3 regions of the Chryseobacterium lathyri genome follow, and region 1 is predicted to be linked to each of the others. Evidence: riboswitches for the same ligand, from Rfam matches in the RefSeq annotation. Region 1 holds a riboswitch; each other region holds the start of a gene.
What was found. A riboswitch is a leader RNA that binds a small molecule or an ion and turns the genes downstream of it on or off. The one in region 1 is predicted to bind cobalamin.
Positions count from the first base shown of each region.

Region 2: another riboswitch for cobalamin. It lies ahead of LC418_RS04080 (TonB-dependent receptor plug domain-containing protein); the one in region 1 lies ahead of LC418_RS15935 (acyl-CoA thioesterase).
Region 3: another riboswitch for cobalamin. It lies ahead of metE (5-methyltetrahydropteroyltriglutamate--homocysteine S-methyltransferase); the one in region 1 lies ahead of LC418_RS15935 (acyl-CoA thioesterase).

Region 1 covers NZ_JAHXYG010000005.1:5,676-15,766, forward strand. Annotated here, with positions in the region: gene LC418_RS15900 (hypothetical protein) at 1-367, shown strand, start outside; gene LC418_RS15905 (uracil-DNA glycosylase) at 354-995, opposite strand; gene LC418_RS15910 (acyltransferase family protein) at 1,145-2,146, opposite strand; gene LC418_RS15915 (GNAT family N-acetyltransferase) at 2,175-2,684, opposite strand; gene LC418_RS15920 (endonuclease MutS2) at 2,744-4,891, shown strand; gene LC418_RS15925 (GEVED domain-containing protein) at 4,962-6,032, opposite strand; gene LC418_RS15930 (hypothetical protein) at 6,266-7,063, shown strand; cobalamin riboswitch at 7,116-7,294, shown strand; gene LC418_RS15935 (acyl-CoA thioesterase) at 7,412-7,795, shown strand; gene LC418_RS15940 (HD domain-containing protein) at 7,947-8,537, opposite strand; gene LC418_RS15945 (XAC2610-related protein) at 8,548-9,228, opposite strand; gene LC418_RS15950 (cytochrome P450) at 9,342-10,091, shown strand, end outside.
Region 2 covers NZ_JAHXYG010000001.1:898,626-908,716, reverse strand. Annotated here, with positions in the region: gene LC418_RS04095 (DUF5074 domain-containing protein) at 1-2,166, opposite strand, end outside; gene LC418_RS04090 (cell surface protein) at 2,195-3,403, opposite strand; gene LC418_RS04085 (YncE family protein) at 3,418-4,551, opposite strand; gene LC418_RS04080 (TonB-dependent receptor plug domain-containing protein) at 4,548-6,521, opposite strand; cobalamin riboswitch at 6,688-6,872, opposite strand; gene LC418_RS04075 (transporter) at 7,065-8,006, opposite strand; gene LC418_RS04070 (cytochrome-c peroxidase) at 8,009-9,055, opposite strand; gene LC418_RS04065 (MbnP family protein) at 9,048-9,875, opposite strand; gene LC418_RS04060 (hypothetical protein) at 10,069-10,091, opposite strand, start outside.
Region 3 covers NZ_JAHXYG010000003.1:600,106-610,196, forward strand. Annotated here, with positions in the region: gene LC418_RS12115 (efflux RND transporter permease subunit) at 1-1,024, shown strand, start outside; gene LC418_RS12120 (winged helix-turn-helix transcriptional regulator) at 1,100-1,447, opposite strand; gene LC418_RS12125 (NADP-dependent oxidoreductase) at 1,579-2,526, shown strand; gene LC418_RS12130 (KTSC domain-containing protein) at 2,793-3,239, opposite strand; gene LC418_RS12135 (winged helix-turn-helix transcriptional regulator) at 3,530-3,946, opposite strand; gene LC418_RS12140 (SDR family oxidoreductase) at 4,182-4,949, shown strand; gene LC418_RS12145 (NADP-dependent oxidoreductase) at 4,963-5,964, shown strand; gene metE (5-methyltetrahydropteroyltriglutamate--homocysteine S-methyltransferase) at 6,020-8,350, opposite strand; cobalamin riboswitch at 8,526-8,711, opposite strand; gene LC418_RS12155 (Lrp/AsnC family transcriptional regulator) at 8,866-9,327, shown strand; gene LC418_RS12160 (carboxymuconolactone decarboxylase family protein) at 9,386-9,850, opposite strand; gene LC418_RS12165 (Lrp/AsnC family transcriptional regulator) at 9,956-10,091, shown strand, end outside.

The sequences.
Region 1 (10,091 bases):
CGTCATTTATTTTAATCAGGGAGAAAATAAATTCCTTAAAGAATACGAAATGAATGTGACCTTCAAAGGTATTTCTGAAGACAGCCGCTGTCCTGAAGGAGTTGCATGTATTTGGGCAGGAGTTGCCGTAGCACAGGTAGAAGTTATGGGGACTTACTCCCGCCCTATGGTTTTAACACTTGCCACCATGGATAACACGGGGCGAAATTACCACAAGTCTGCAGAATTCAACGGATATACCATTTCACTGGAAGAATTAACTCCTTCCCGGAAAGCTGAACCAGGAGGAAAAGATTTGGATGGACAGTACAGAATCGGGATCAAAATTACAAAAGCTGACGGGAAATCAAATTCTACCAAGAAATAGGTTTCTTCCCTTTTGAGACCAGATATTCATTGATCTTTGAGAAGGGTTTGCTTCCATAAAAACCTCTATGTACAGAAAACGGTGACGGATGCGCCGATTTTAAAATAAAATGCTTAGCCGGATCTATGAGTTCGGCTTTTTTTTGTGCGAAAGCCCCCCAAAGAACAAATACTACATTCTCTTTTTTATCCGAAATTTCTTTAATGATAAAATCTGTAAATTTTTCCCAGCCTAAATCTTTGTGAGAGTTAGGTGAATGGGCACGAACCGTTAAAGTAGCATTGAGTAATAATACGCCCTGCTTTCCCCAGTCATCCAATTCTTTGGAGGTTCTTTCAATTCCCAGGTCGTCTTTTAATTCTGTAAAGATATTTTTAAGTGAAGGCGGTGCTGCTACCTGCTCTGAAACGGAAAAACACAAACCATTGGCCTGATAGTCATTATGATAAGGATCCTGCCCCAGGATCACCACCTCAACATCTTCAAAAGGAGTAATCTCCAGTGCTCTGAATATCTGTTTTTTAGGTGGAAATACTTTAGTTGTTGCGTATTCCTGCTTTACTTTTTCCCAAAGGTTGGTAAAATATTCTGTTTTCTTTATCGGGGCTAAAACTTCTGTCCAGGTCATGGGATTGGTATGATAATTTGTAAATGTATTAATGTGATATAATTCTTCCTTTACCGAAATTATATTACAAAAATATTCTTTAATTCCTGGATAGCCAAATCTGGTAATATAATGATTGTATGATATAGTTATTGAAATGACTGGGTGAGTTACGTTTGAAATATTTTCACTCTTTTTTCAATAAGTATGTAAGAAAAATAAGACAACAGAATAGAAAATCCAATCAGAAGAAAATTATTGAGATGGTAGGAATCTACAATGACTATTTTCTGTCGCCTTACGATATAATGGATAATATATAATGAATATGAAATATTTCCTAGAAAGTAAACTGCTTTTGTTTCTAAAAAACTTTTGACCAGACTCTTTTTTTCTGAATACAGATGCTTTATAATAATTGCTGACAGTAACGGAATAAAAAATAATCCTCTTGCAGTGTACAGAAGTAAAAAGGATAGAATAACTACACCATAAATAAAAAGGTTACTTTTCTTTATTTTTATTCCCTGTAAAAATGCAATGCCAATTCCTATAAAATAGCAGGATACCGTTCGCAATAAAGAACTTACTCCAAAAACGATATCAAGGTATTGAGAAGATCTGTCTATCTCAAGCGGTGCATCATCAAAATATATGTCCGGCAGATAAGAAACAATACCTCTTAAAGCTAAACCTAATATGATCAGGAACCAACTGTTTAGTTTATATTTAAGTATGCCCCATAGCAAAAAGGGAAATATCAGATAACAAATCCATTCTGTGCTCAATGACCAGTACACTTCATTTAATGAATAATTAGGATTAAAAAAACACTGTATAAGTGCTGCATTGACTAAAAATTGAGCCCAGGTAGGATTTTTTGCTATAAAAAGGATGATAAAAACAACAGACAAAAAATATACGGGATAGATCCTGTTGACTCTTTTCTTATAAAACCTCTGCACACCGTCAAAAGTCAGGTGCTGAAATTTTCCCGAATAAGATACCGCCAGCAGAAAAGCACTCAGTACAAAAAAGATATCTACCGCTACATATCCCTTCCCATTCACGGACTGGATCCAAAAATTTCTAAAGTAACTGAAATGGAAAAATGTTACCCATAGCGCAACAATACCTCTAAACCCTGTTAATGATTTTATTTCATTTTTCATATGCTAAACAATGCAGTCTGTGGGGAAATCAATTCATTATTTTCTTTAAACTAAAAATAATATTGTCGGGAAAATCCTCATCTTCTCTGTTCTCTTCCAAAACAAAATTATGCTTCAAAAGAAGACCTTTCGAGTTTTCATTAAGCTTGTGGGTAATCGCTAAGATTTCCTGTAGATGTAATTTATTAAATCCATAATCTAAAACAGCTGTTAAGGCTTCAGACATAATTCCTTTTCTGTGATAGTCCGGTAATAATTCATAGCCGACTTCAGCCGTTTTTCTGTCTTCAGAAAAATTCCACAGACAGATGGTTCCGATAAGATTCGGCTGATTTTTATAGGTAATTCCCAGATAAAGGGTTTGCCCGTTCTGAGTTCGTTCTTTAATCGTTAAAATAAATTGCAGAGCATCATAGTTCGTTTTCGGAGAATTCCTTTTCACAAACTGATTAATAGTTTCGTTGCTTCTAATCTTCAGGATATCTTCTACGTGGCTTTCGTTAATTTCCTTTAATATTAGCCGGTCTGTTTCAATCATTAATTTGGTAAATATCTCAAATATACATAATAATCACATTTTCTCACTAAATTTGCAATGTGTATATAAATAAAGAAGATTTAAACGAATTAGAGTTTCCGCAATTGCTCGCGGAAATCTCTCCATTTGCGTATTCTCCGAAAACGAGAGAAAAAATTCTTCAACTTCGTCCCATGGAAATTGACGAGGCGGAACTTTCATTGAAAAAAACGTCGGAGTACCTTTCGAGTTTTGAGAGTTCAAATGCAATTCCGTTCGATGAATATGAAGATATCGAAAGTGAGCTGAAATTAATGCTGATCGAGAATTACCGTCTGGAAAACAGTGCTTTCATTAAAATAAAAACCTTAACTGAACAGATAGGAAAACTTCAGAAGTTTTTCCCGACCATGCCCGACACCTTTCCTAACCTGATAGGAGATGTTTCTGAGCTGGAATTCAAAAAAGAGATTATTGATAAGATAGATAAGGTCTTTAACCGTTTTGGGGAAGTAAAAAGTGATGCTTCTCCTGTGCTAAAGGAGCTCAGAGCTGAAATTCAACAGGCTAAAAAAGCCATTCAGGAGAATTTCAACCGTGCGCTGTTCAATTACGGACAAAGCGACTTTCTGGATGATATCCGCGAAACTATTATTGAAGATCAAAGGGTTTTAGCAGTAAAATCCGGGTTTAAGAAAAGGGTGGCAGGAAGAGTTTTAGGAATTTCAAAAACAGGCTCTATCACATATATTCAGCCGGATAGCGTTGTAAAACATTACTTTAAGCTGCGCGAAAGTGAAGAGGAAGAGAAGAAAGAGATCGATAAGATCCTCAGAAAACTGACTGCGGAACTGGCAGAATTCCAACCTCAGCTTTGGAGATACCAGATTTATATTTTTGATCTTGACTTTACAAGAGCAAAAGCAAAATTTGCTGAGCTTGTTAACGGAATTCTTCCGAAGATTAACCGTCACAGGACGTTAAAGCTAAAAGACGCATACCATCCGCTGTTATGGCTGAGAAATAAAGTAGAGAACAAAACTATTTTCCCACAAAGCCTGTCATTGACAGACCATAACAGAATTATCTGTATTTCCGGACCGAATGCAGGAGGAAAATCTATCACACTGAAAACCGTTGGGTTGCTTCAGCTGATGATCCAGAGTGGAATTCTGGTACCGGTACATCCGAGGTCTGAAATGTTCTTCTTCGAAAAGATCATGACCGATATCGGAGACAACCAATCGATCGAGAATCATCTGTCTACTTATTCGTCAAGGCTTAAAAAAATGGCAGGGATCATCCGTGAAGCTGATGCCAATACGCTTTTGCTTATTGATGAATTTGGAACCGGATCTGATCCTGAACTTGGCGGTGCCCTTGCGGAAAGCTTCATGGAGTATTTCTATGATAAAAAGAGTTTCGCCATCATTACCACGCACTATACAAATATCAAACTGGTGATAGAACAGCTTCCGAATGCTGAAAATGCAGCAATGCTTTTTGATGAGGAAACCCTTGAGCCGATGTATAAGCTGGAAGTGGGACAGGCAGGAAGCTCGTTTACCTTTGAAGTAGCCGAAAAGAACAGGATCCCAAGGTTTATTATTCATGCTGCCAAAAAGAAAGTAGAACATGATATTGTCAATCTTGATAAAACGATTGTAAAGCTTCAGCAGGAAAAATTTGAAGTTGAAAAACTGAAAACCGATCTTGCGGAAAGAAAGGAATCTGTGGAAGACAAACGCGACAATCTTCAGAAGCTGAACGAGCAGCTGCAGCAAAAGCTTTTCAACTTTCAAAAACTATATGAAGAAGAACACCGAAAGCTTCAGTTTGGAAATAAGATTGAAACGTTTATCGACAGCTATGTAAAAGGAAAATCCAGAAAAGACGTTGTCAAGGATTTTGTGAAACTGCTTGAACAGGAAAAATTCAGAAAAATAGGTGCTGATAAAGATGAATCGAAACGTCTTCAGGTGGTGAAAAGAAAGATCACGCAACAGCTTAAAAAGGAAGATGTAATTGAAAAGATTGCTGAAACCAATGAAAAGCTGGAAGAAAAACGTAAAACCGACCGTGCCGTCTGGATGAAAGAAGGACAGCGTGTCCGTATTCCGGGAAGTACCAGCGTAGGAACTATTGAGAAAATTTCCAAAAATAAAGTGATCGTCAACTACGGAACTTTCAAAACAACAATTAATGCAGATGAGCTGGAAAGAATCTGATGATTTAGGATTTATAGCTTAAAACTTATAAAAAAATAGCGCTGAAAAATCAGCGCTATTTTATCTTTATTTATTTCCTGATAAATTTCAACCGGGTTGTATTTTCTTTACTTTTAAGCTGAATAAAGTAAATTCCTTTAGCGAGATAACGAATATCTACTGTATTTTCAGAGGTTCTTCCCTCTCCCACTTTCTGCCCTGAGACTGAGAAAATTTCATACTCAGCTTGTGAGGAAAGTCCTGAAATATATAAAACGTCTGAAGCAGGATTCGGATAGATACTTATTTCTTTGGATTTCCCAGTTTCATCTACAGCAAGATTCATGTTCACAAAAGTTACTCCATAGTCTTCCACTTCTCCATACGTAAATATTTCGCATGGACCAGCAGGCTGTGTTTGGCTGATGATTACCCTCATTGCTGTTCCGCACTGGGTTATACCGGCAAAAGAAGGAACATTAAATATAAAAGCTTTAGGATTTGTAGAATCTACCATAGTAGAAACGATCATTTCCGAAGCTTCAAAAATGGCGTTCGCATTAAAATCTATCCACGCTTTTACATAAGATGTCCCCGGTACTGCTGCCCAACTGGGTGTTACCGATAAAACATTATTTACACTACCCACCCCAAGCTGTATGCGGCGGGGTAAGTCCATACGAAAATCCGTATGGTTTGACATCGATGAAGCACTTACCATTGCCGGAAGTCCCCCGGAAGGAGTTATCGTAACGTTCGATAAATACAATGTTCCCAAATTAGTAGAAGTGGATCTGCAGTAATTAAGATGGGTATAAAAGGTTAACGGAAAGGATATATCTCCGGACGCATTATCAATCACCTGAACCATATGCCCCAGACAGGGTGTGAGATTATCCAGATCAGCAGAAGTGGCCCCGGCAGGAATATTCATCGAGAGCCATACCGCAGATGTTGAGGCCCTCCATTTCACGGTATAGCCTGTAGCTCCCGGTATAGGATCCCAGGTGATATGTGCAGAAGTAAAACTGATATTGGAAGCTGCTAAATTCATCGGAACAGTAAAGGCAGATTCTGCGCACATATTGTCTATTCTACTGGCTGCCTGAAATTGTACTGCACCTGAAAAAAGCAGAAGCATAAAAAGTAGGTTTTTGATCATATTTATTTGTGTATGGATTTTCGTTTGAAAAATAGTTTAAATTATTTACATATTATTAAATTTTAATTAATAAATACTCCATTTGAAACGTTTTACACAAAAAAATTTATTATTTTCTGATCAGATAATAACTTTTTTAGAACATATTGATCATTTTAATCAAATACTGTTATATTTTACTGATCAAAAAAACATTTAATTTATATATTTGAGGGATCAAAAATTTTCATCAAATGATTTCCATAAACAAAGCATTGTACCTCTCCGCTTTCAGCCTTTTTTCTTTGGCATTTGTCAAGGGACAGAATAAGGTTCCTTTTGGTGTTGTAAAAGCTGAAGAAGGCTACGCCAACGTGCGCGTCCATAAGGATGACTACAGAAAAATCGTAGACAAGATCCGGATGCGTAAAGGGGATGTATTTGTTTATGTAAAACCTGCACCCGGAGAAACGGAATGGGTATGGATTAAATATCCTGAAAAGCAGGATGAGGAAAAACCTTTTGTAAGATATGAGAATCTTGAGAAGGAAGGGATGGTAAATAAAGGGCGTATTGCCTTTATAGACCAGCTTCCTCAGTTTACACCTTCTAAATCCAAGAACGGGAAATCACTAATCTTCACAGACAACAGCAATCCAAAAATACCGACTTCACAAAGAACCAAGGTGGTTATTGACGTTTATCCGTCCAATGCCGGTTACAGAAAGCAGGAAAAAGATACGGATGGAAAGATCCTTACGATTGATAAAGTAAAACCATGGGGAATTAAAGACGGGCTTCCGGAAGGGATGACTGAGATTAAGTCCATCAGAGTACAACAGCCGGGAAGAGGTTCTGTTTTTGTAAGGGAAGCTATTAAAAATATGTTCCAGCCTACCATGGATTTCAATAATGTCGGAGTAACGGCTCTTGACAATGATCACATCTATCTTTATATGATCAATAGCTCTGGTGAAAACAGATATGTCACACTTTGGACCATCAAGGAAGGAAAGGTAATGAGCCAGATTATTTACAATAGTCCGGAATAATTGTCGTTTTTCGCAGTAATATTCTTATTTTTGCCCTGAAAAAGTTTAACGCTAATTCATCACAGAAATTGGTTCTGCTTAACGCAGATTAAAAGGGAACCGTGTGAAAATCACGGACTGTCGCGCAACTGTAAGTAACTGAAGTCTTTATCAAGGATCCACTGTGCAGGGCACGGGAAGGAGATAAAAGATGTTACAAGTCAGGAGACCTGCCTATTTCTTTAAACAAGAAACTTTCGCGATTTGAAGTTTATTGATCTGATGGACTGCTTCAGGGATTCTCCATGATTCCTGTCACTGTTCTGTTATTTTGATATTATTTCATTTCGCATTAATTAATAATGAAATATGACTACAGAAGAAAGAATTGCAGCATCCGAGACCAGAATTTTTAAAGCGGTTTTTCCCAACACTACCAATCACTATGACACTCTTTTCGGAGGTACTGCCATGCAGCTGATGGATGAAGTAGCTTTTATCACTGCAACCCGTTTTGCAAGAAAAAGAGTGGTAACTGTAAGCAGCGATAAGATCGATTTTAAAAAGCCTATCCCTGCAGGAACCATTGTAGAGCTGATCGGAAAAGTTGACTATGTCGGAAAAACCAGTATGAAAGTGAATGTAGAAATCTATACGGAGCAAATGTACTCGTATGAAAGAGAAAGAGCCATTGTGGGTGATTTCACTTTTGTAGCGATTGATGAGTTTAAAAAACCGATAAGAATAATGTAGAGAATAAGTTTCGGGCGGCCTTTGGCCGCCCGAAACCCTTTATAAGGTAAAAAAAAATTGTATTTGTAAAATTGTATTATTCTGATAAGTGAAACGCTCTTGTTTATCTTAAAAAACAGCAGTTTTAATTTTAATTTTTTTTGCGATAAATCTACCGAACAACCTTGTCAGTATCCAAGCTTCTGATCAGTAATGTCTCAAAGGCCTCTCCCATCTCATCCGATGCCCTTCTAATAGCATTTTCCAGCATGTTTCTAATCTGCTTTTCAGTCACACCGGCTTCCGTCCAGCTTCTTCCTGAAGTGTGTGAATTTAAGATAAACGGCATGATACGGTCAATGGCGCAGGCAAAAATAGCGTCCGGCGTTTTTTCTTCCTCAAATTCAAGCCATAATTCAAAGAACTCGGCACGCAAAGGTTCATCAAGGATTCCAAAGATTTTCTGCGCTGAAATCTTTTCCCTTTCGAATTTTCCTACCATCGCCTGTTCATCAAAAAGGAAAGTATCTCCTGCTTCTATTTCCACTAAATCATGAATGGAAAGCATTCTTATGACCCTTAAAAGATCAATATCTGCACGGTTTTTAGCATACGGATAAAGGATCTGCGCCAAAATAATGATCTGCCATGAGTGTTCGGCCGTATTTTCCCTTCTGGAATCATCGGCATTGTAATTTCTTCTCTGTACGTTTTTCAGGGCATCAACTGCCAGGATAAAATCGATCTCCTTTTGTATTTTCATTTCTTTTTTATTATTTGGATGATTTTCTAACGATCCATTTATTATTAATCTTTTCTCTAACAGTCACTTTCGTTTTTTCATCACTGAAATCACTGATTTTTTCGTAAACCAGATCCAATCCTTTGTTGGGAATCACCTGATATTCGTAGGTGTAATGTAGAGATGCACCGGATCTGGCATAAGTGGTCAATCGTTTTCGTTTGGAATCTACGTCAAACATTCCCTGATAGGAGCTGGCAATTTCAGTAAGTTCTTTACTCAGAACAAATTTTTTCTTTGTGGAATTAAATACATACACATCAAAAGAAGCACTGCCATAGTTTCCGCCACTGCCGTTTCTTATGGCTACATCTTCCGTCCCGTCAAAATTGAAATCTCCAAAAACCACAGGATTATCATGGACCATTCCGTGGGTTAGTGTTGTTACACTGGTGCTTGACGGTTTCGCCTCTTTTTCAAAATACATGACAAAATCTCCGGAAGCAAGAGTCTGTAGCTTCTCTCCGCTTTTACTGAACAGTATGATAGCAGCGTTATTTCTACAGGCATCAGCCTGACATTCTTCAACTGTAACCTCTGCGTTATATTTCCTGGATGCATCTTCGATGGCAAAACGATATTGCCCGAAACAAAGAGGTCCAAGCAGTATCAATGCTGACAGCGACCTGTATAATGTGGTTGTATTGATCATGGGTGATTTTTATGCATTAGTTTTTCAACAAATTCTATGCAAAAATAGGGGTTTTGGCTGAAAGCTATTTTATATAAGAGATTAGTTGTATTTTTAATGGAAATATCTGTAATATGTCTCCAGAATTCAATTATCCAACGGAAATTAAAGGAACAAGAAAGCTGTATTCTTTATTTAAAGGAATAAAAAATCCGTTAGAGGTTATTACCGGAAACCACAAAATTGCAGGAGATAACTACTATATCAAAACCAATTTCACCAATAAGAACTTTATTTTTTCTCAGGATAAAGAATTCACAGAATATATTTTAAAGCAAAATCATAAAAACTATTACAAATCTGAGATTCAATCCATTACTTTAGGAAAGTACCTGGGAAACGGTTTGCTCACGAATAACGGAAAAGACTGGCTGAAACAGAGAAGGCTGATCCAACCTGGTTTCAGCAAAACGAAAATCACCAACCTGGTTTCAATTATGGAAGAGGAAATTGATAAAGCTTTTCATTCATTCCAGCCTGGGCAGGATATAGATCTTTATGATTTCTTTCATAAGCTCGCTTTTAATATTGTCGCAAAAACTCTTTTCAGCTCTGATATTGGTGAAACCCAGGTGAAAGAACTGGGTAAAATCATTACAGAAGTTCAGGAAGTTTTCGCCAAAGAGGTTCGCCTGCCTTTTTATTCTAAAATTTTAAAAGTTTTGGGCATTATAGACAAAACTATTGAAAAAAGCGAAAGGTCAAAAGCTATTATTCAAGGGGTTTTGGATAAACGGAAAAGTTCAGGAGAAGAGAAAGATGATTTGCTGAACATGCTTATCCAAACACGATATGAAGATACGCAACTTCCGATGTCTGATGAG
Region 2 (10,091 bases), on a different contig from region 1:
GGCATCGTAAATGGTAACATTCAGGATCTTTTCCTGAGTTTTAAGAGTTAAAATATCTGTCACCGGATTCGGGTAAATACTGAATTCAATTTTCTTCACTTCTGCCGTGGCCAAAGTAGAAGTTGTACTGTTGACAGTAAGCAGTTTCTCTACTACCCTTCCATTTGAATTAAAACTGATCTTAATATCAGCCGTTCCTGAAGCAACCGGAGTTAGAACCAGTTCGTCATTCGCATTGATCACTGCAGAAACTGCAGCCGGATTTGAGTTTGACTTAATTGATTTTACAATAGCAGATGAAAGATTGTCTTCGTCAGAAACTATTGTTTTCAGGTCTATTACAGAAGCATTATTCACATTAACCTGAGATGGAAATGTACTGCTCACCATAGGAAGCGTATTATCCGGGAATACTGCCATAGCAGGGAACCAATAGTAATCATTAAGTGTTTTTGTATTGGTAATGGTTCCGTTAACGCCAATAGTATGGATCCAGTTTTTCTGATAGTGTGCTCCAAAACCGCTTTCAGTAGTATTCAGAATCAGCTCATCAGTGGTTGGGTTCACACGGAGTCCTGCCCCGTAAGGAATCTGTTTGTAAGTACCTGTCTGTCCCGGAATGGTCGCAAAACTTTCGTTAAATGCTTTTGTCGTTACATCAAATTTTACGATCTGTGTTCCTGAAACAAAACTGTTAACTGAGTTGATCCAGTATAAAACATTCTGTTTGCTGCTCGCTGAAAAGCTTCCTGCATTCCACGCTCCCCATGAACCTAAATATTTGGTCGTAGGAATATTGTAAGAAGTGGTTGCAAAAGTCGTAGGATGAATATTCACCACTTTCTGATCCTGAATAGCCCAGATACTTCCGTCTTTAGCCTGAACAATAGAATGAAAAGCTCCCGGAATCGTACTCACCAGCGTATCTGTCGCCGGGTCAATGACTAAAATTCCTGCAGACTGCTTCACGGCAAATACATATTTTGAAGAACGGATCATATTTCCGATCTGGCCGGCATACTGACCGCCTCCGCCTGTTCCGGTTATCAGGCTTCCAACCTGCATATTCGCAATATCAAATACAAAAATACCATTCGAAGCTCCGATGTATCCTTTGTTTTCATTAACTCCTACAAAGGATCTTCCGTCGCCGCCGCCAATATTATTAAATCCTGCAATTTTCTGCATCGTTTGTGCATTCGCTACTACCAGCCTTCCTCCCGGAGTATACTGAGTATCTCCGCCATCTGCAGCCTGCTTCGAAATAAAATAGAATTTATCTCCGTAGATTGTTCCGTATTGCGTTGTAGCACCAAAGGCCTGATTGTTATTGGCATTGCTGTACACACGGTAATTAACCTGCCCATTATTGCCGATGAAATTTACAGAACCGTTGGTATGCCCGAACCATTCTTCATTGACCATAAAGTAACCGTCAGTAAAATTGGTAGAAACAGAAGAAGCAGAAGCAGCATAAACAGATACGGGTGTCAGCGTTGAAGAAATAGGAAAAGAAGCCAACCCTGGGCTAAAATTCCATACATCCCATGAACCATTCTGAAGTACACGGGAAGAAGCCCCTACTCCTGAATATCCAAAATCAGCATCCGTAGGATCTTTTACCCAATAAGACCAGTAGCTGTTGTACCATCCTGATCCCCAATGATCCCCGGCATCAGCAGCCGTAAAATCATCGAAATCATATGCACCTGTATTTACAATGCCATTTACAGGGTAAAGAGGATAGGTTGTATTCCCGTTTTTATAAAGTGCGTTGGTATTCTGACCGTTTAGGTCAAACCCCATTCCTCCGATGGCTGTTCCGAACTGGGTTCCCGGATAAAACAATGTAAAAAATCTGTGATCTGCCTTTGCAATTGCCTTCAGCATATCTTCTCCGGTAGCATTTCCGTTCCATCGGAAGCCCCATACCAAGGCATCAGGATTCTTGCTGTCGTTCCACTGAACCACAAAAGCCGCTTCATTAGTACCGCTACCTACCCAATACTGAATATCGGAGAAGTTGATATTGGTGGTTACTGTTGTATTCAGCTGGTTGCTGCCGATACCCTGAATATCATTTCTGGGTACTCCCTGTACTGCCACCTGTGCATTCGTAAAGAACGCAAAAAAGAACAGCATGGTCAAAAGGTAAAACTTTTTCATTTTTTCGAATTATATATTAAAATTTATTTTATTTAAGATGCAGATCGTAAGCTCCTGCCACTTCTGTAGAAACTTCCCCAAGCCATCCTGCTTCCTGATTGATTCCCGTATATACCTTGATAAAATCAATGCCGGGAAGCTTTACATAATTCCCGCTTTTATCTACAGCCCAGGAAATGTCGATGTTGGAAGCCTCATCATTGTTCGGCGCATTGTCTGCATAGCCGTAATCGTAAGATGTTCCTACCCAATAAGCCCCCGTCCCGCTCTGGTCGTAAAAATTATCCTTCAATCTGGTTCCCGTAAGGCTGTAAGAAGCACCGGAAAGCCACAAAGGATAATAGCTTTGTGTATGGAAGGTATTTTTAGTTTTAAATCCTGAATTCCCAAAATTATCCTGCCATTTGATGTACTCCACATCAGTCTGCCAAAACTCACTTCCGGGAACGGGGGGCTTGTTCTCATTGGGCTTGAAGTAAGTTATAGTATAGTTTTTTGTCGTTGAATTTTTAAAATATTCGCTGCCCGCAATTTCATACCATTCATCTTCATCCGGTTTGCCGTTTTTATTCTTGTCGTAGCCCACCATGATAATTCCGGGCTCACATGATCCTGACCGGGTAGCATTGGCACTGTTTCCCCAAAAAGCATTTCCCAGAATCTTAAAATCTCTTCCTTCAAGATTAGGAATGGTATGATCGAAGCCAAAAGCAACATAGCCGCCGAAACCTCCCAGCGTAATCATGGTAGCATTTTCGCCTACTAAGGATTCTTTGGCCCTTTTGATCATATCAGCCTCTGTGTTTCCGTTTACATATTCAGGGATCTCATTGATGAACTGGCCCGTGGCCGGACGGAAATCGAAAACATTTGATATATATTTACTGTAAGGGGTCAGCTCCTTATTCACAATGATCGTGGACTTATAGATCTTCGCTGCTCCTTTTACCTCTACTTTCAGGGTCAAAGGATAATTTTGTACAGTGGAACTGACAAAATCCAGTTGCAGATGATCGGAAATCACAGAATCGTTAATGCTCCAGGTCAGTTTACCTTCAATTTTAGGGTCTATCATCAAAAGTTTAAGCCTGTCGATCGTATAAGATTCTTTAAGTACTTCAGCAGGAAAAGTTACTTCCTCTACCACTTCTTCGCTGTCGCTTTTACAGGCTGCAGCTCCCAGCAGGACTGAAGAGAGCAGTATCGTTTTTAAAATATGTTTTGTTTTTCTTTCCATTTTTTCTGATCTGATTATTTATATAAAAAAGCAAAGTGAGCAGGGATATTCCCGCCTTCTGTTTTCCACTTGAATTTTCCGGTCTTGTCAAAACAGTATACATAGCCGGTAGTGACATAGTTTTTCGCATCCGTTAAATAGATGTCTTCTGTATAAGGATTTACAGCAATTCCGTAAGGTGCTTTGATCTCATCCACGTATTGCTGGTCAATAATTTTGTTGGAAATCACCTGCTCTGTCTTTACATCGATGATTCCAAAGGTTTTGACGTATGTATGGGTATTGTAATTAAATTCATTCCCATAATAATACAGCTTGTCATTCACGATCGTCATTCCGCTGACAGCAACATGAAAATCTTTTTTCACGGTTCCTGTAGCGGCATCCACAAGGAAAAGACTGGATGGAATATTGTAATAATCCCCTCTGGAACTCACGTACAGATCTCCGTAGTTGTCCTTTTTAATACGGTGAAGATTAATGGCTATATCTATTTTTTTTGTTTCCGTGAATGTATTGAGGTTGATGACAGAAACGGTTTTATCATAATTCGGAAATCTGTAACCTCCGGAATTAGCTACAAAAAGCTGATCTCCCATCACTTCTATTTCTTCAGGCTGATACCCGACTACTACCTGTCTTTCGATGTTCAGGGATGTCGTATCAATTTCCACTACTTTTCCCGGAGGAGAATTTGGATTCAATTCAACGGGACCTGCGTAACTGCTGGCATAAACTTTATTACCTTTAAAAGCCAGATAACGGCAGTTCTGCAGCTGTATGGTTTTGATTCGTTTGGCCGTTTTTGCTTCCAGCACTTCAATTTTATTGGAAACATTTACCACCACATACATTTTGCTTCCGTAGATCATGATATGATTTCCCACATCACCCAATTCTTTTACCACGGAAGGATTGGTTTCTCCATAAATATTCTTACGGTACGTTCCTGTCGCATAATCGAAATAATCGAGCGTACATTTGTTGCTTCCCATATTTCCCTCGTTCAGCAGATAAAATCCTTTAATAGGCAGATTTTCTCCGTTGCTTACCTCTTTGGTTTCCGAAGGAACTATATTGTCATCCGTCCTACATGAGAACAGAAAGAAAAGAGTAAAAGCCAGCAGGCAAAAGTTTAGTTTTTTCATAATGTAAAGCTTACAATAAGTTTAAAATTTCTTCCGGGCATCGGATAATTCCTGACCACGTCATAGTATTGATTAAGGACATTGTTGACCTCAAAACCGGCTTTAATCTGGTGAGAATGCCAGTTGAATTTTTTCTGAACGGATAAATCATGCGTGTACCATGGTTGGAGATAATTGGCTTTGATATTATTCAGCTGGGCATCATAGCGTTCTCCGGTGTACATAAAACTGTAATTGAAACTCCAGTCTTTATAGTCTGCCATTAGGGTAAAGGTCAATGCATGCCACGGCACATAGGAGATCTGGTCACCGTAATAATCGTCACTTTTATCAGTATAGTCCCCGGCACGCTGATAGGTATAGCTTACCAAAGGTTTCAGTTTCAATTTATTAATGTCAAATTCAGCCTGCACATTCACGTCTGCTCCGATGATTTTCACTTCACCTAAATTCACCATCATCCATCTGAAAAGATTGGTGGTAGGAACAGCGATAATCTTGTTCTCAACTTCATTATAATAGCCATCCACTTTCACATAAATACCTTTAAAAAATTGATGGTCAAAGAGCTTCTCGTAGGTAAAACCTACATCGTACTGATTTGTGTATTCAGGTTTCAGCATGACATTTCCGATCATGGTGTAATACAGATCATTGAAAGTAGGCATCCTGAAGACTCTTTTGTAGAAGGCCCTTACGGTAAGCTCTTTGGATTTTAAAAGCTGATAGCTCAGGAAAGCGGAAGGGGCCCATTCGGTTTTATCGGGAGATTTTGCATTCATTTTCACGTTTTCATGAACGAAAGTTCCGAGAATACTTCCCAAAAATTTAAACCGGTTCCATTGATAGGTTGTAGCAAAAGCAACGAGTGAAGTATATCGTGTAGGGTATGAAAAATCTCTCAGACTGGCATTGAGATTATTATACTGAAAATCAAAGCTCGCACTTACATCCCAGTTTTGATTAATAGAATAGATATTGGAGTTGGAAAAATACAGTTCCCTCTGAACATAAGAATTATCTATGGGCAGAACGGTTGTTGCCACATTCACCGTATCTAAAAAACGGGTGTAATCATAGGCAAATTTAGCCTTGAACTGAGTTTCAAATTTTGGGAACAGCTTTTTACGGAAACTGGCCTGAACAAAATAGTTTTCATCCAGCATCTGCTGACCTTTAGGGGTGAAATTATTATTAACAATGGCTGTGGGAACTCCACGATCGGAAATATAGCCGTAGCCGCGTACGCTCCAGCTTCCATCATTAATGGTTCCGTTTAAGGCGCCTTCAAAACGTTTCGCCCGGATGTAGGAATCATATCTTCTTGCAATGGTATCATTGGCAACAGATCCATCAGAATTTTTCTTTTCGTATTTATACTTATACAACCCATCGCTTTGTACAAATTCCGAGCTGAAACTTGCCGAAATTCTCTCTGAAAGCTTCTGTTCCACACGGAAGGAAGGATTAAATAAACTGATGGAGCCTAATTTCAGCTTCACCGTTAAGTTGGTCTTCTGATTCCCTTTAAAAACTGGTATTTTAGGCTGAAGATAAATAGATCCGGAAGATCCGAAATCCTTTGCCGGCTGAAAAATTTCACTTTTCTGACCGTTATACAAAGAAATCGCTTCAAGATCATCCAGTGAAAACTTTCCAAGATCCACGATTCCGTTCTGAACATTTCCCAGCTGGATACCATCATAGAAAACACCCACATGCTGGCTTCCCATACTCCGGATATTAACAGTTTTCAGGCCGCCCATCCCACCATAGTCTTTGATCTGAACTCCCGAAAAATACCGTAAGGCATCGGCCACCGACTGACTGTTCAGTCTTTCAAGCTGTTCTCCGGAAAGTACCTGTGCAGGAAGAATTTCTTTAAAATCTTTTTTGTAAAGCTGGATAGGAAGAATGGTTTTCTCCCTGATGGTGTCTCCGGATTGAGAGAATATAAGTTGAGATGCCATCACAAATAATGTGATAACAACTTTTTTAAACTGTGAAGCAGTACATTTTCTGACCATTAGCTCATTGAGAATAATGCTGACGCTAATGGATATAAGATAGCAAAGATAAAGCGCAGCTGTTACTGCACAGAATCCTTGTTGTCCTAAGCTTTATTCCACGAAAGCATCAAACGTTTATCTTCTGGCAGGTCTTCTGACTTACTCCGTTTTTGAAATCCTTCCCATTAAAAAACAGTGGATATACTCTTCAAAAACTTTGATGTGGAGCTTACAGCAGCGGGTCTGTCCTGGATTTTCACCAGGTTCCCTTTTAAGTGCTTTTTACAGCGCACCAGATTGCGGCAAAGATAGAAAATAACTTAATATATGCAATAACGGCATAATAAATTAATTCTCAACACTATGAAAAAAAGAAAATATTAAGAAGATGTATTAAAAACAGGTGGCTCGGGAATCTCAGCCACCTGTTTTTTAGATTAAAGTTTGAAATTTTTACGAGACTAAAGATTGAACAATCTGTACCTGGTGGCTTTGGCCATTATATTAAATTCCAAAATTGATAAAAACACTGAACCTGGATTTTGCTTCAATGTCCCCGCTTGCCAGATTGGAATAAGCAGGCAGCATGACTTCTCCACCCAGGCTGAACTTTTTATAAGAAGCCTCAAAACCGACTTTTCCATATAAAGCGCTTCCGGCTGTTTTGGGCAATACCTCGTCAAACTGTTTGTTTTTATCATAGACTTCGCCCTGAAGTCCGCCTTTGGCAGAGAAAATGGTCTTTTCATTTCCTGCAAGCTGATAAAAACCTGTTGCGGCATAATTCCACTGGTTTCCAAAACGGTAATTCTTTTTGTTTTCGGTTTTTACGGTGTAATCTGTGTTGATCAGTACAGCCAGTTTATTCTTTTGAAACTTATAGTTCAAAGCAGCCTGATAATCCCAGCTTCCCGTTCCCAGTTGAAAACTTGGATTGACTCCTGAAGCTCCTTTTTCATCAAATTTTCCCAAAGGAATTTTCACCCCCAAACCACCGTTGAGCTGATGGAAATGATCTTTGGAACTGAGGATCCGGTAAATTCCCATCAGGTTCAGATCTCCGATTCCATTAATGTTGATATCGCCCTGCATTGTTCTCTTCTCATGAAAATGAAATGGCAGGCTGGCGTATACACTCAGCTTTTCTGTCAATGGAATTTTTCCCCAAACCTGCAGGGTATTGAAATACTGATCCTGTGTAAGATCTTTTACAAAAAGGTTTTCTTTGGCTTTATAATGCTGGGCAAAATATTTGATCCCGATAAACTGCGGGTTCAGCAAAGACTCAAAACCGGAAGAACCATTTCCTGCCGCACAGCCGCAAGCATCACAGTCATCCAATATAATATTATTTATAGGATCTGCGATATACAGACTGTCGTTGATGGTTTTAGCCTGACAGCCCCATGATAATGTCAGGCTCAGTATAAAAATTATTTTTTTCATGCTCATTCTGCAAATTTTGGATTAGAAATAAAGTTTTGATCAGATAAGGTTTTCAAAAAGGCGATGACAAACTGCTTTTCCTGTGTATTCATCGCAATTCCGATATGCCCGTTCTGTTTCAGCTGCGGATCCAGATTGGGATTGTCTTCCACATTATCTGAATAGAAATTAAGAACTGCGGCCAGCGTGTAAAACCTTCCGTCATGCATATAAGGTGCGGTATATTCTACATTTCTAAGACTCGGTACACGGAATTTCATCCAGTCTTTCTGATCAAGGGTTACACGATGACGGCCCGCATCTTTGAACTGGGCATTGTAATACATTCCCGTATTCCTGAAACTCTCGTCGGTAAATAATTCTCCGCTGTGGCACGAAGCACATTTTTGGCTAAAAAGAGCCAATCCCTGAGATTCCTCAGAGGTGAAATTTTCTTTTCCCTGTTTCACCCTGTCATATTTCGAATCTGCAGAAATCATGCTGACCATAAACTGTGACAAAGCCTTCAATACTCGTTCACCGGTTATATTTTCGTCACCATATGCCGCCATGAAGAGTTTTTTATACTTCTGATCATCCTTTAATTTAGAAATCACTTCGGGCATGGAACTGTCCATTTCATTGGCATCCGTGATCGGAATGATCGGCTGCTCATTCAGATTATGGATCACTCCATCCCACATATACCTTTTCAGGAAGGCCATGTTTTGAATGGGTGGTGCATTACGGATTCCAATTCTGTCGTCCACTCCATGACTCACAGTGTGGCCGTGATGCGTGAAAGCATTTTCCTGAATATGACAGAAACCACATGATATGGTGTTGTTTCTGGAAAGCCTGCCCTCGTAAAATAATTTTCTTCCCAGCTCTACTCCATTTTTCGTCACCGGATTACCGGATGCATCGAACGTCATCTCCGGAAAGTACGACGGAAACTGCAATGAATAGGCCTCATCTTTTTCCAGCGGCTGCATTACCTCATCTGAACAGGACCAACAGCTCAGAAAAGTAATGACCAGCAGCATTGTTTTTAATAAAATCCTAATCATTATGAACATGATCTACTTTAAACATTGCAGCAAGGTTATTGGTAACATCCACCAAGTGCTGGCTTGAACCCATCATCATATTGTTTTCTGTATTTAGGGAAAGTGTTTTACTTCCACTCAGAAACTGATTTAAATCTGCAAGGATGTGAATGGAAGGTCTTACCTGAGCCGTTACTCTGGCGGTTGTCGGAAGATTCAACGTAATTTCCCGGTAAAGATCCGGCGTATTATTAGCCGTTACATTTCCCATGTTTCCGGTGTGATTCATGAATTCCGTATCTGCGGAGGCAGTTCCGTATTTACCTTCCAGTTTTACAAAGACGTAACCGGCTGCCCATGACCATGACATCCCTTTCTGCTTGGCTTTCGTCCAGAATTCTGCCTGCCCGTTTTGCCCCAACAGATAAGCCTTTTGACTGATCCCAAGTCCGAATTTTACTTTCTTATAATTATTTTTCGGGATTCCGTTCAGATCAAGGTAAACAACTCCTGCAATGGCATCTGCCTGATCTACGATGAAAGCACCTTTATCAGGGTTATTTTCATTGTATTTGAATTCATTACCGCCTTCGTCAATCAGTGTGATGTTGCTGATAACATATTTTACAGCGGAGAAATTATGTTTCTGCCCGGCAGCTGAAGTCTGTACAGTTTGGTTAAGTACGATATTCCCCAGGTTATTGAATCCGTTTTCAAATTTGATCTGAAGGTTTCCGGTTGAAGTATCCTGTGGATCGTCATCATCGCTGTTTCGGCATGATGATAAAGTGAATAAATTAAAGGCAATAAAGAGTAATGATAAAAATTTATAAATTTTCATTTTGATTTTTTAAGTTGAATTTTTAAAATAGAAATGCTTTTGAATGGGTGAACATTCATTTTTTTTAACCACAAAAGGCACAAAAATTTTTTGACACTTTAGTTATTTAAAGTGTATGGAAAAACTGCATAGAAGAACGCTTAAGCTTTTAAAATCTTCGGTTCTTTGTGGTTGATAAAGATTAAAATTGAACTTAAAAAACCGGTGGTTTGAATA
Region 3 (10,091 bases), on a different contig from region 1:
TATCGACAGAGATAAAATGTCATCTTTAGGCTTAAATCTTTCCAGCGTAGGACAAACGATGCAGACTGCATTCAGTGGAAATACAGACGGAAAATTCAGAGCCGGAGAATATGAATATGACATCAACATCCGTTTTGGTGATGCCAACAGACAATCCATTGATGATGTAAGAAACCTGATGTTTACAAACCCTCAGGGAGAGCAGATCAGATTGAGTCAGTTTGCTGACGTAAAAATGGGCTCAGGACCGAGTTTATTGGAACGTAGGGATAAATCGCCTTCTGTAAAGGTAAAATCTAAAGTAGTAGGTCGTCCTGTAGGAGATGTTGCCAACGAATGGGCCGCTCAGTTTATGGATAACGAAAAAACCAAACCGGCAGGCGTAAGCTATATCTGGAGTGGTGATATGGAAAACCAGACCGAAGGTTTCGGTACCCTAGGAATTGCATTGATGGCGGCTATCGTATTGGTATACCTGGTAATGGTTTCATTGTATGATTCATTTGTATATCCGTTCGTGGTATTATTCTCCATTCCGCTGGCATTGATCGGGGTAATGGTTATTCTTGCCATCACCGGAAATTCATTAAACATCTTTACGATGCTGGGGATGATCATGTTGATTGGTTTGGTAGCGAAGAACGCGATTATGATTGTCGACTTTGCGAATATGAGAAAAGCAGCAGGTGCGAATACGCATGATGCACTGATTCAGGCGAACCACGCACGTCTTCGTCCGATCCTGATGACAACGATTGCGATGATCTTCGGGATGATCCCGATTGCGATTGCAAAAGGAGCAGGAGCAGAGATGAACAACGGATTAGCCTGGGTTATTATCGGTGGTTTGACATCATCATTATTCCTGACGCTGATCATTGTACCGGTAGTGTATTCATTATTTGATTCAATTCTTAGAAGAATGGGTAAACATGAAAAAGTAGACTACGAAGCTGAAATGAAAGCTGACTATGTACACAAAGAACTAAGTGAAGACGGATATACTCCTAAACACATAGACTAAGATATTAGCCTTAATTAACCGAAAAGCGCCTCAGATTTCTGAGGCGCTTTTTAATTTTAGGACAATTACCTTATATTAAATTATCTGTTTAGCTTTGTGTTTTTCTATTTGCTCATTTCCCCAGATTCTTAAATAGTCAATGAAAGGGATGAGCTGCTGGCCAACTTCTGTTAAAGAATATTCTACTTTTGGCGGAACTTCGTGATATACTTTCCTGTTGATAAGGCTGTCATCTTCCAGTTCGCGCAAAGTCTGGGTAAGCATTTTCGGGGTAATATCGGAGAGCGTCTTCCGCAATTCGCCGTAACGCATAATAGCTTTTACGTGCAGATACCATAAGATTCTTCCTTTATATTTTCCGCCAATTCTTCTAAATGCATAGTCTACAGGACAGGAAGGCTCGTCGATTAAATATTTTTTCATGATTTTTATTAAAATTAATATATTGATAATCAGCAATAGTATACTTTTGGTTTGTAGAGTACAAAAAAGTGCATACTTGCCTGTAATATAGCATTAATTTACTTTTGTTTTGACCTTAAAGTAAAAATATAATGAAAACAATTATTTTAAATGAAGCCGGAGGTGTTGATAAGCTTCAGCTGGCTGATACTGAAAAACCCCAAATAAAAAGTAACGAAGTATTAGTAAAAGTAAAAGCAATAGGAATCAACCCGGTTGATGTAAATGCCAGAGCATATGATGGTGTTCTCAATTGGATATATGGTGATATAAGACCGGTGGTCTTAGGCTGGGATATTGCAGGAGAGGTAAGTGAAATCGGAGAGGAAGTAAGTGATTTTAAAATCGGGGACAGAGTTTTCGGAATGGTAAACTTTTTCGGGAACGGAAAAGCCTATGCAGAGTATGTGGCTGCTCCTGAAAGTCATTTGGCCCTGATTCCTGACAATCATACATTTGAAGAGGCTGCAGCAGCTACTTTAGCAGCGGTAACAGCTTACCAGGCCTTGGTGGATGTTGCTAAAATTAAGAAAAACGACAGGGTTCTGATCCATGCTGCGTCAGGAGGAGTTGGCCATTTTGCAGTACAGATCGCTAAATATTTTGGAGCTTATGTGATAGGAACTTCCTCCGCAAATAATAAGGAATTTGTTCTGTCGATCGGAGCGGATGAGCATATTGATTATACCCAAAAAGACCGCCTCGATATGGTTAGAGACATCGATATTGCTATAGATACCATCCAGGGAGAAACATTGTTGAAATCAATTGATGCAGTACGGCCCGGAGGAGTTATTGTAACCTTACCTTCGCCTGAAATTCCTCAAAACACTCAGGATAAAGCGGAAAAACAGGATATTAATCTTGAATTCATGATGGTGGCTTCCAAAAAAGAAACGATTCAGGCCATTGCTGGCTTACTTGAGAATAAATCCCTGATTCCTCATATCCATCGAACTTTTTCTTTTGAGGAAATGGCTAAAGCCCATCTGGAAATGGAAACAAAAAGGGTAGTAGGTAAAATAGTGGTCACACTATAAAACTGAAAGTATCTTTTCGGGAGTCCGGATCTCAATTAATTAAAGCGCATTAGATTTCTGATGCGCTTTACGTTTCCTTAATCAAATCAATCTTTGATTGATTCCTTTTTTGCATCCTTCTTATGAAGTATAATAATTAATCCTTTGCGTCAAAAAAATCCTGAAAGTATACATTTCAAAAAGATGATCGTTTAATTTCTTTAATCATAAAAAAAGGCTTCCAGAATGAACTGAAAGCCTTCGCTTATTTATTGTTATACAGAAAATTAATCTGCCATAGCTTCGCCAGCCTTTCTGTAGATAAAACTACCGTAGATATGTCTTCTTGCAAAACGGCTTGGAGAATCGGAATTCACCATTTTAATATATGTATTTTTCGGAACTCCAAGGTATTCATACATGTTTCCATTCAGGTGCTGAACTTTCAAAACTGCTTTTTCAAGGTAAAAATCCTGAATATTAGATTTTGTAATCGTTTCAGTATATTCTTCCTTATATTTTTCCTGTGTTTCCGGGTTGATGCTCACCAGAAAGTGATAGGCTTCAATGATAGACTTGCTTTTTTCCTCTGCTTCCAGCTTTCCGGCTTCGTCATTGGCAAATTTATCAGGATGCGTATCTTTCATTGTATTCCTGTAAATGGTCTTTAATTCCTTTAAAGTAACGGTTTTATCAACTTCAAGAAGCTTTCTGTATTCGCCTAATTTTTTCATAACTGTAGAATCCTTATTTCGGGGTGCAAAATTAAGGTTTTTAATTGAGAAAAATGTAAGTTATTCAGTATTAATTTATTTGATGCTTGAGAAATCAGGAAAATTTATCATTTTTGTTTTTTTCTTAGGAGAGGGCTGACCATAAAGATATTGAGCATCGGAAAATATGGAATAAATTGAATTTTAAGCAAGTTTATTTGCAGTTTTCACTTATAAGAAAAGAAAAGCCTTGTCAAGGTTTAAGACCTTGACAAGGCTCCTTCCTGAAATCTTCGCCTCACGGTTATACTCTAATGTATTCCCTTACTCAGCTCTTTAATATGTTTATTTATAAAAGCTTCTTTATCCTTTTTTACTTCTTTTAACATCAGTTTCTGGTCTTCCGGAATGTCAGAATATTTTTCGGCCCATAGATTAACTTCAATCAGGACAGGGAGTAGATCAATACCTTTTTGGGTGAGTTTGTATAATACTTTAGCCTTACTTTCCGGATGGTCCAGTTTGATGATGAGCTTGTTTTCTTCCAGCATGAGAAGGCGGGAAGCCAGAATATTGGTGGCTATTTTTTCTTCGGATTTTAAGAAATCTCCATAAGTGCACTGTTTGGCATACATCAAGTCTCTTATAATAAGCAGTGACCATTTATCTCCCCAGATATCCAGTGAGCAGCTGATAGGACAATCTGATCTCTTTTTTGAAGTTGACATAAAATAAATTTAATAATTAAAAAAATAACTTGCATTTTAAAAGTTATTGTATAAATTTGTACTTGTAAAATGCAAGCGAATTTAACGAATTAATTTTACAATACAATGAAAAATACTCTTTTTAACTCTTATAGAAATATCCACTTAGATCGAAACAATCGGACTTTGAGGGTTCTGATAATAAGAAGAGCAGATCGTCTGACAAAAAGAGGGGTTTCATTTTAAATAGAGTATCATGGAATTAAAAGGAAAAACAATTCTGATAACAGGAGGAGCTTCAGGAATAGGGCTGGAAGCAGCGAAGCAGTTTTTAAAAATAGGTGCGAAGGTTATTATTACAGGCAGAAGTAAGGATAAACTTGATGCTGCAAAAAAACAGTTTCCAAATCTCACGGCCATCCAAAGTGATGTATCTGTTGCTGAAGATGCTAAACTACTTTTTGATAAAGTTTCAGAAATGGGTGGGATTGATATTTTGTACAACAATGCCGGCGTTGGTGCGGCGCCCATCAATTTGGGAATTCCCACCGAAAAACATATCGAAAATGCTGTATACGAAATGGAAGTTAATTATTTAGGGGTAATACGTTTAAATAATCTTTTTCTGGAGATGCTGAAATCAAGAAAAGAAAGTGCTATTATCAATACCACTTCCATCCTGAGCTATGTACCGTCACTTCTTGAAGCTACCTATTCGGCTTCTAAAACGGCGCTGGCATTTTATACCCAATCACTCAGAGAGCATTTACGGATTATCGATAGCAAAATCAGGATATTTGAATTACTTCCTCCGGTTGTGGATACGGAAATGACTGCCGCAAGGAAAGATAAGAAAATGACACCGGAAGAACTCGTAAAAGGTTTGATTTTAGGATTACAGAAAGATCAATATACAATTCGGATAGGTGATACAAAACTGGTTTATTTTCTGCACAGATTTTTTCCTAAATTCACATTTGGTTTAGTAAACCCTAAGAGATCAGAACAATACCTTAAACCATAAATAAGCTCAAATTATGAAATCATACGGTATCAATCGTTATAAAAAAGACAGTGCACTTCAACTTATAGATCTGCCTGAACCCGTTGTCAAAGAAAATGAGGTTTTAGTTCAGATCTATGCAGCAAGTGTCAATCTCCTGGATTCTAAAATAAAAAGCGGTGAATTTAAACTCATTTTACCTTATAAAATGCCGTTGATTTTAGGTCATGATGTGGCAGGAGTCATCACAAAAGTAGGTTCAAAAGTAAAAAGCTTTAAAGTAGGGGATGAGATTTATGCAAGGGTAGCAGATTTTCATATAGGGACTTTCGCAGAATTTATTTCTATTAATGAAAAGGATGTGGCTTTAAAACCTAAAAACCTGACAATGGAAGAGGCGGCCTCAATTCCTTTGGTGGGTTTAACGGCTTGGCAGGCTTTGATTGAGAAATCTAATATTCAGGCCGGTCAGAAAGTTTTTATTCAGGCCGGATCCGGTGGTGTAGGGACTTTTGCTATACAGCTGGCAAAATATCTAGGGGCAACGGTTGCTACTACTGCCAGTGAAAAAAGTTTTGAACTCCTAAAGAGCCTTGGTGCAGATGTACTGATCGATTACAAAACACAGAATTTTGAAGATATTCTGATGGATTATGATGCAGTGCTGAACAGCCAGGACAACAAAACCCTGGAAAAATCATTCAATATCCTGAAATCAAAAGGAAAAATTATTTCAATTTCCGGTCCGCCAACACCTGCATTTGCAGATGAACTTAACCTGCCCTGGTATATAAAATTGGTGACAAAATTGTTGAGCCGTAAAATCAGAAAAAAAGCGGATAAGCAAAATATTAATTATTCTTTTCTTTTCATGAAAGCTGATGGAAAGCAATTAGCAGAAATTACAAAATTGATAGAAGCAGGAGAAATAAAACCTGTCATCGACAAAGTTTTTTCGTTCGAAAATACGAATGAAGCAGTGAAATATGTAGAAAGTGGCCGTGCAAAAGGAAAAGTAATCATAAAGATGCTATAATTTTTTTGACCAAAACAAAAAAAGCAGGAGCTTAAAAACTCCTGCACAAATCCTATTATTTAACTAAATTTCCTTCTTTATCAAAAGTTTCTGCTGCTTCTTTTGCAGCTTCCACCATGGCAACCAAAGCCTTTTCTGTTTCATCCCAATGGCGGGTTTTCAAACCACAGTCAGGGTTTACCCAAAGCTGCTGTGCTGGAATAACGGCTTGCGCTTTTTTCAGCAATTCAACCATTTCTTCTTTTGACGGAACCCTGGGTGAATGAATATCGTAAACCCCCGGACCAATCTCATTCGGATATTTGAAATCTGCGAAAGCATTCAACAGTTCCATCTGGCTTCTGGAGCATTCTATCGTAATCACATCGGCATCCATATCGGCAATATTCTCGATGATATCATTAAATTCAGAATAGCACATATGCGTATGAATCTGTGTTGCATTCTCCACACCGGAAGATGAAATCCTGAAAGCTTCTACAGCCCATTCAAGATATTGCTGCCAATCGGATCTCCTGAGCGGAAGCCCTTCTCTGATAGCCGGTTCATCAATCTGTATGATTCTGATCCCTGCTTTTTCCAGATCATTCACCTCATCACGGATTGCCAGTGCAATCTGTTTACAGGTAAGAGAACGAGGCTGGTCATCACGTACAAAAGACCATTGAAGAATCGTTACGGGGCCGGTCAACATTCCTTTTACCCATTTTTGAGTTAAAGATTGGGCATATTGGGACCAGTAAACCGTCATTGGATGCGGACGGTGAACGTCACCATAAATCACCGGAGGTTTTACGCATCGGCTGCCGTAGCTCTGAACCCATCCGTTTTGAGTAAAAGCAAATCCGGAAAGCTGTTCCCCGAAATATTCTACCATATCATTACGTTCAAATTCTCCGTGAACCAGCACATCAATACCTATCTCTTCCTGCCAGCGGATGGTTCTTTCTGTCTCTTTTTTAAGAAGATCATCATATTGTTCAGCGGTCAGTTCCCCTTTTTTAAATTTTGATCTCCATGTCCTTACTTCCTTAGTTTGAGGAAAAGAGCCAATCGTTGTCGTAGGAAATAAGGGAAGCTGTAGAACTTTTTGCTGCTCTTCTTTCCTTATGCTGAACGGGCTGTTTCTCTTTGCATCATCTTCAGTTGTTACATCCGTACGGTCTTTTACTTCCTGATTGTGGATCAAAGCTGAGATTTTACGGGTGTCAATTGCTTTTTTATTTTCGGCATACTGTTGCAGAGCCTGGTAATCTGCCTTTCCGGAAGCAAGCTTTTTCAAGGTAACAATTTCATCAACTTTTTGTTTGGCAAAAGCCATCCATTGCTTAATTTCAGGAGATAATGTTTCTTCATTCGTCTCCAGTTCAAGATCAAAAGGAGAGTGAAGCAGAGAACATGAAGGGGCAATGAAAACCCTGTCTGAACCAATGGTGCTGACCGCTTTTTCTATAAAGCTTAAAGATCTTTCAAAATTATTTTTCCAGATGTTCCGTCCATCTACAATACCTAAGGATAGACTCAATGTTTGAGGAATGGTACGTAAAACTTCATCCAGCTGTTCAGGACATCGTACCAGATCAATATGCAGGACATCTACAGGAAGTGAAGCTGCTAATGAAAGGTTGTCTTTTAAACCTTCAAAATAAGTAGCAAGAATAAATGTAAGATTCGGGAACTGTTTTCTGATTTCAGCATAAACAGATGGGTAGATTTCTCTTGCTTTTTCAGTAAGATCCAGACCTAAAAAAGGTTCATCAAGCTGAATCCATGTGGCATCATGGTTTTCCAGTTCTTTTAAAATTTCGATATATACCGGAAGCAGATTTTCTATGAGGTCCAGTTTATCAAACCCGTCTTCTTTCTCTTTTCCCAGAAGAAGATAGGTAAGAGGGCCTAATATCACAGGCTTGGCATTTATTCCGGCTTCTTTTGCGCTGATGAATTCACTGATGATCTTTTTGGAAAATAATCCGAACTGCTGGTTCTTCTGAAATTCAGGAACGATGTAATGGTAATTGGTATCAAACCATTTTGTCATTTCCATGGCGGTAATGTCGAGGCCGTCTTTCTGGTAGCCTCTTGCCATGCCAAAATATAGATCAAGCTCAGAATTGGCTGCTCTTGAGGCAATTTCTTTATGGCGTTCGGGAATTGCTCCCACAGCTAGAGTCATGTCCAAAACCTGATCATAATAAGAAAAGTCATTGCAGGGAATAAGGTCAATTCCTGCTTCCTGCTGCATTTTCCAGTTCTGCCGGCTAATGGTTTTCCCGGTTTCCAGTAATTCGTTTAATGATGTTTTACCTGACCAATACTGTTCGCAGGCTTTTTTGAGTTCTCTGTGGCGGCCAATACGCGGGCTGCCAAGAATGTGCGTTTGCATGTTTTTAAACTTTAAATTAGACAATTAGTATTTTAAAGGCTCTTTTAGATGCTCCGCAATGCTGTTTGGAAAGAATTTTAAGATATAAATGGATACAGTGAGGACGTAATTTCCCGGTAATGCAGGGACGTTCAAAGTATCATCTATATGAGCTGAAGCTTCAGACCGCGAAAGCATTGTCAATTCAGAATAGGCAGGTCTCCTGACTTGTAACAGTTTTTATCATCCTTCCCGCTTCTGGCAGTGGATATACTTGGATAAAAACCTTTGTCGTGTTACTTACAGTTGCGCGACAGCTCGTGATTCTCATACGATTCCCTATTAATCTACGTTATGTAAAACCTCTTCTGTTTGATGAAGTATGTTAAAGAACAAAATCTATGTCAAAGGTATTGATTAAAGTGAATTGATTGGTTAATTTGCAAAAATTAGGAATATTATTTTGTTTTGGTCTTATTTTAAAGTTAAAAATTCTGTAAATTTGAAAAACATAACCTCAAAAAGAATATTATTCTGTGGAAAGACTTGACGAAAGGGATCTTCAATTGCTCAGAATCCTGCAAAAGAATGCTAAATTGACTGTAAAAGAGATTGCAAAAGAAGTCAATCTTTCACCTTCACCTGTTTTCGAACGGATGAAAAGACTTGAGCAGGAAGGATATATCAAGCATTATGCAGCTGTACTGGAAGCAGAAAAGCTGAACCGTGGGTTTACTGTTTTTTGCCAGATTAAACTTAAAATCCATGACCGTTCTGTAGGAAATCAGTTTGTTGAAGATATCTTACAGATTGATGAAATTGCTGAATGCTATAATATTTCAGGAGATTTCGATTTTCTCCTGAAAGTTCAGGTAAGAGATATGAAACATTACCAGGACTTTGTGTTCAATACGCTGGGTTCATTAGATTCTATAGGAAGTGCACACAGCACTTTTGTGATGGCCGAGGTTAAAAATATTCACGGAGTAAGTATTTAAAAATAAAAGCAGCACCCATAGGATACTGCCATTATAATTTTTTAAATCATTACATTTTTCAATCTTTAAATAAAATTAACTGCTCCATTCTCACTACTGCATTTTGTTGATATTCTTCAGTCAGATTAAATATTTTTCCCAGTTTTTGGGAAGCACTGATAAAACTGATAAAGGTGCAGAGCTCCGAAATTTCTTTTTCGGAAAAGAATTCTCTCAACATGCTGAAATGGCTCTTGAGTATGGAACGGTGATCTTTAGAGAATAGCTCTGCGAAGCTTACGGCTACAGAAATTTTAAGATCTGACTGGCTGAAATCGGGTCTTCCGCCTTTTACCATGCAGTATTCACAGCCATTGCCAAATGCAAGTGTTCTTCGGATCTGTTCCAGTAAATCAGAGTCTAAACTGGTATTTTTGAAGAAAGTCTCTTCAAGTCTGTTCCAGTGGTATAGTATTTCAGTGTTATGGCCAATAAGTTTTTCAAATGGTGTATTTCCATTGTCTGAAAATTCAATTGTTGTCATATTTTTTTATGTCAAATTTCTGTCTAATTCATATAGTTTTAAAATGGATTTAATGGTTAAATTTTATAATTTTGATTATTTCTACTGATTTAATCTAAAAATACAATGAAAATAGTTTTAGACGATTTTGATTATAAAATCTTACGGTTACTGTCTGAAAATTCCAGATTAAGTTATGCTGAAATAGGGCGTAACATCTCCCTTTCTCAGTCTGCTACAAAAGAGAGAGTACAGAACCTTA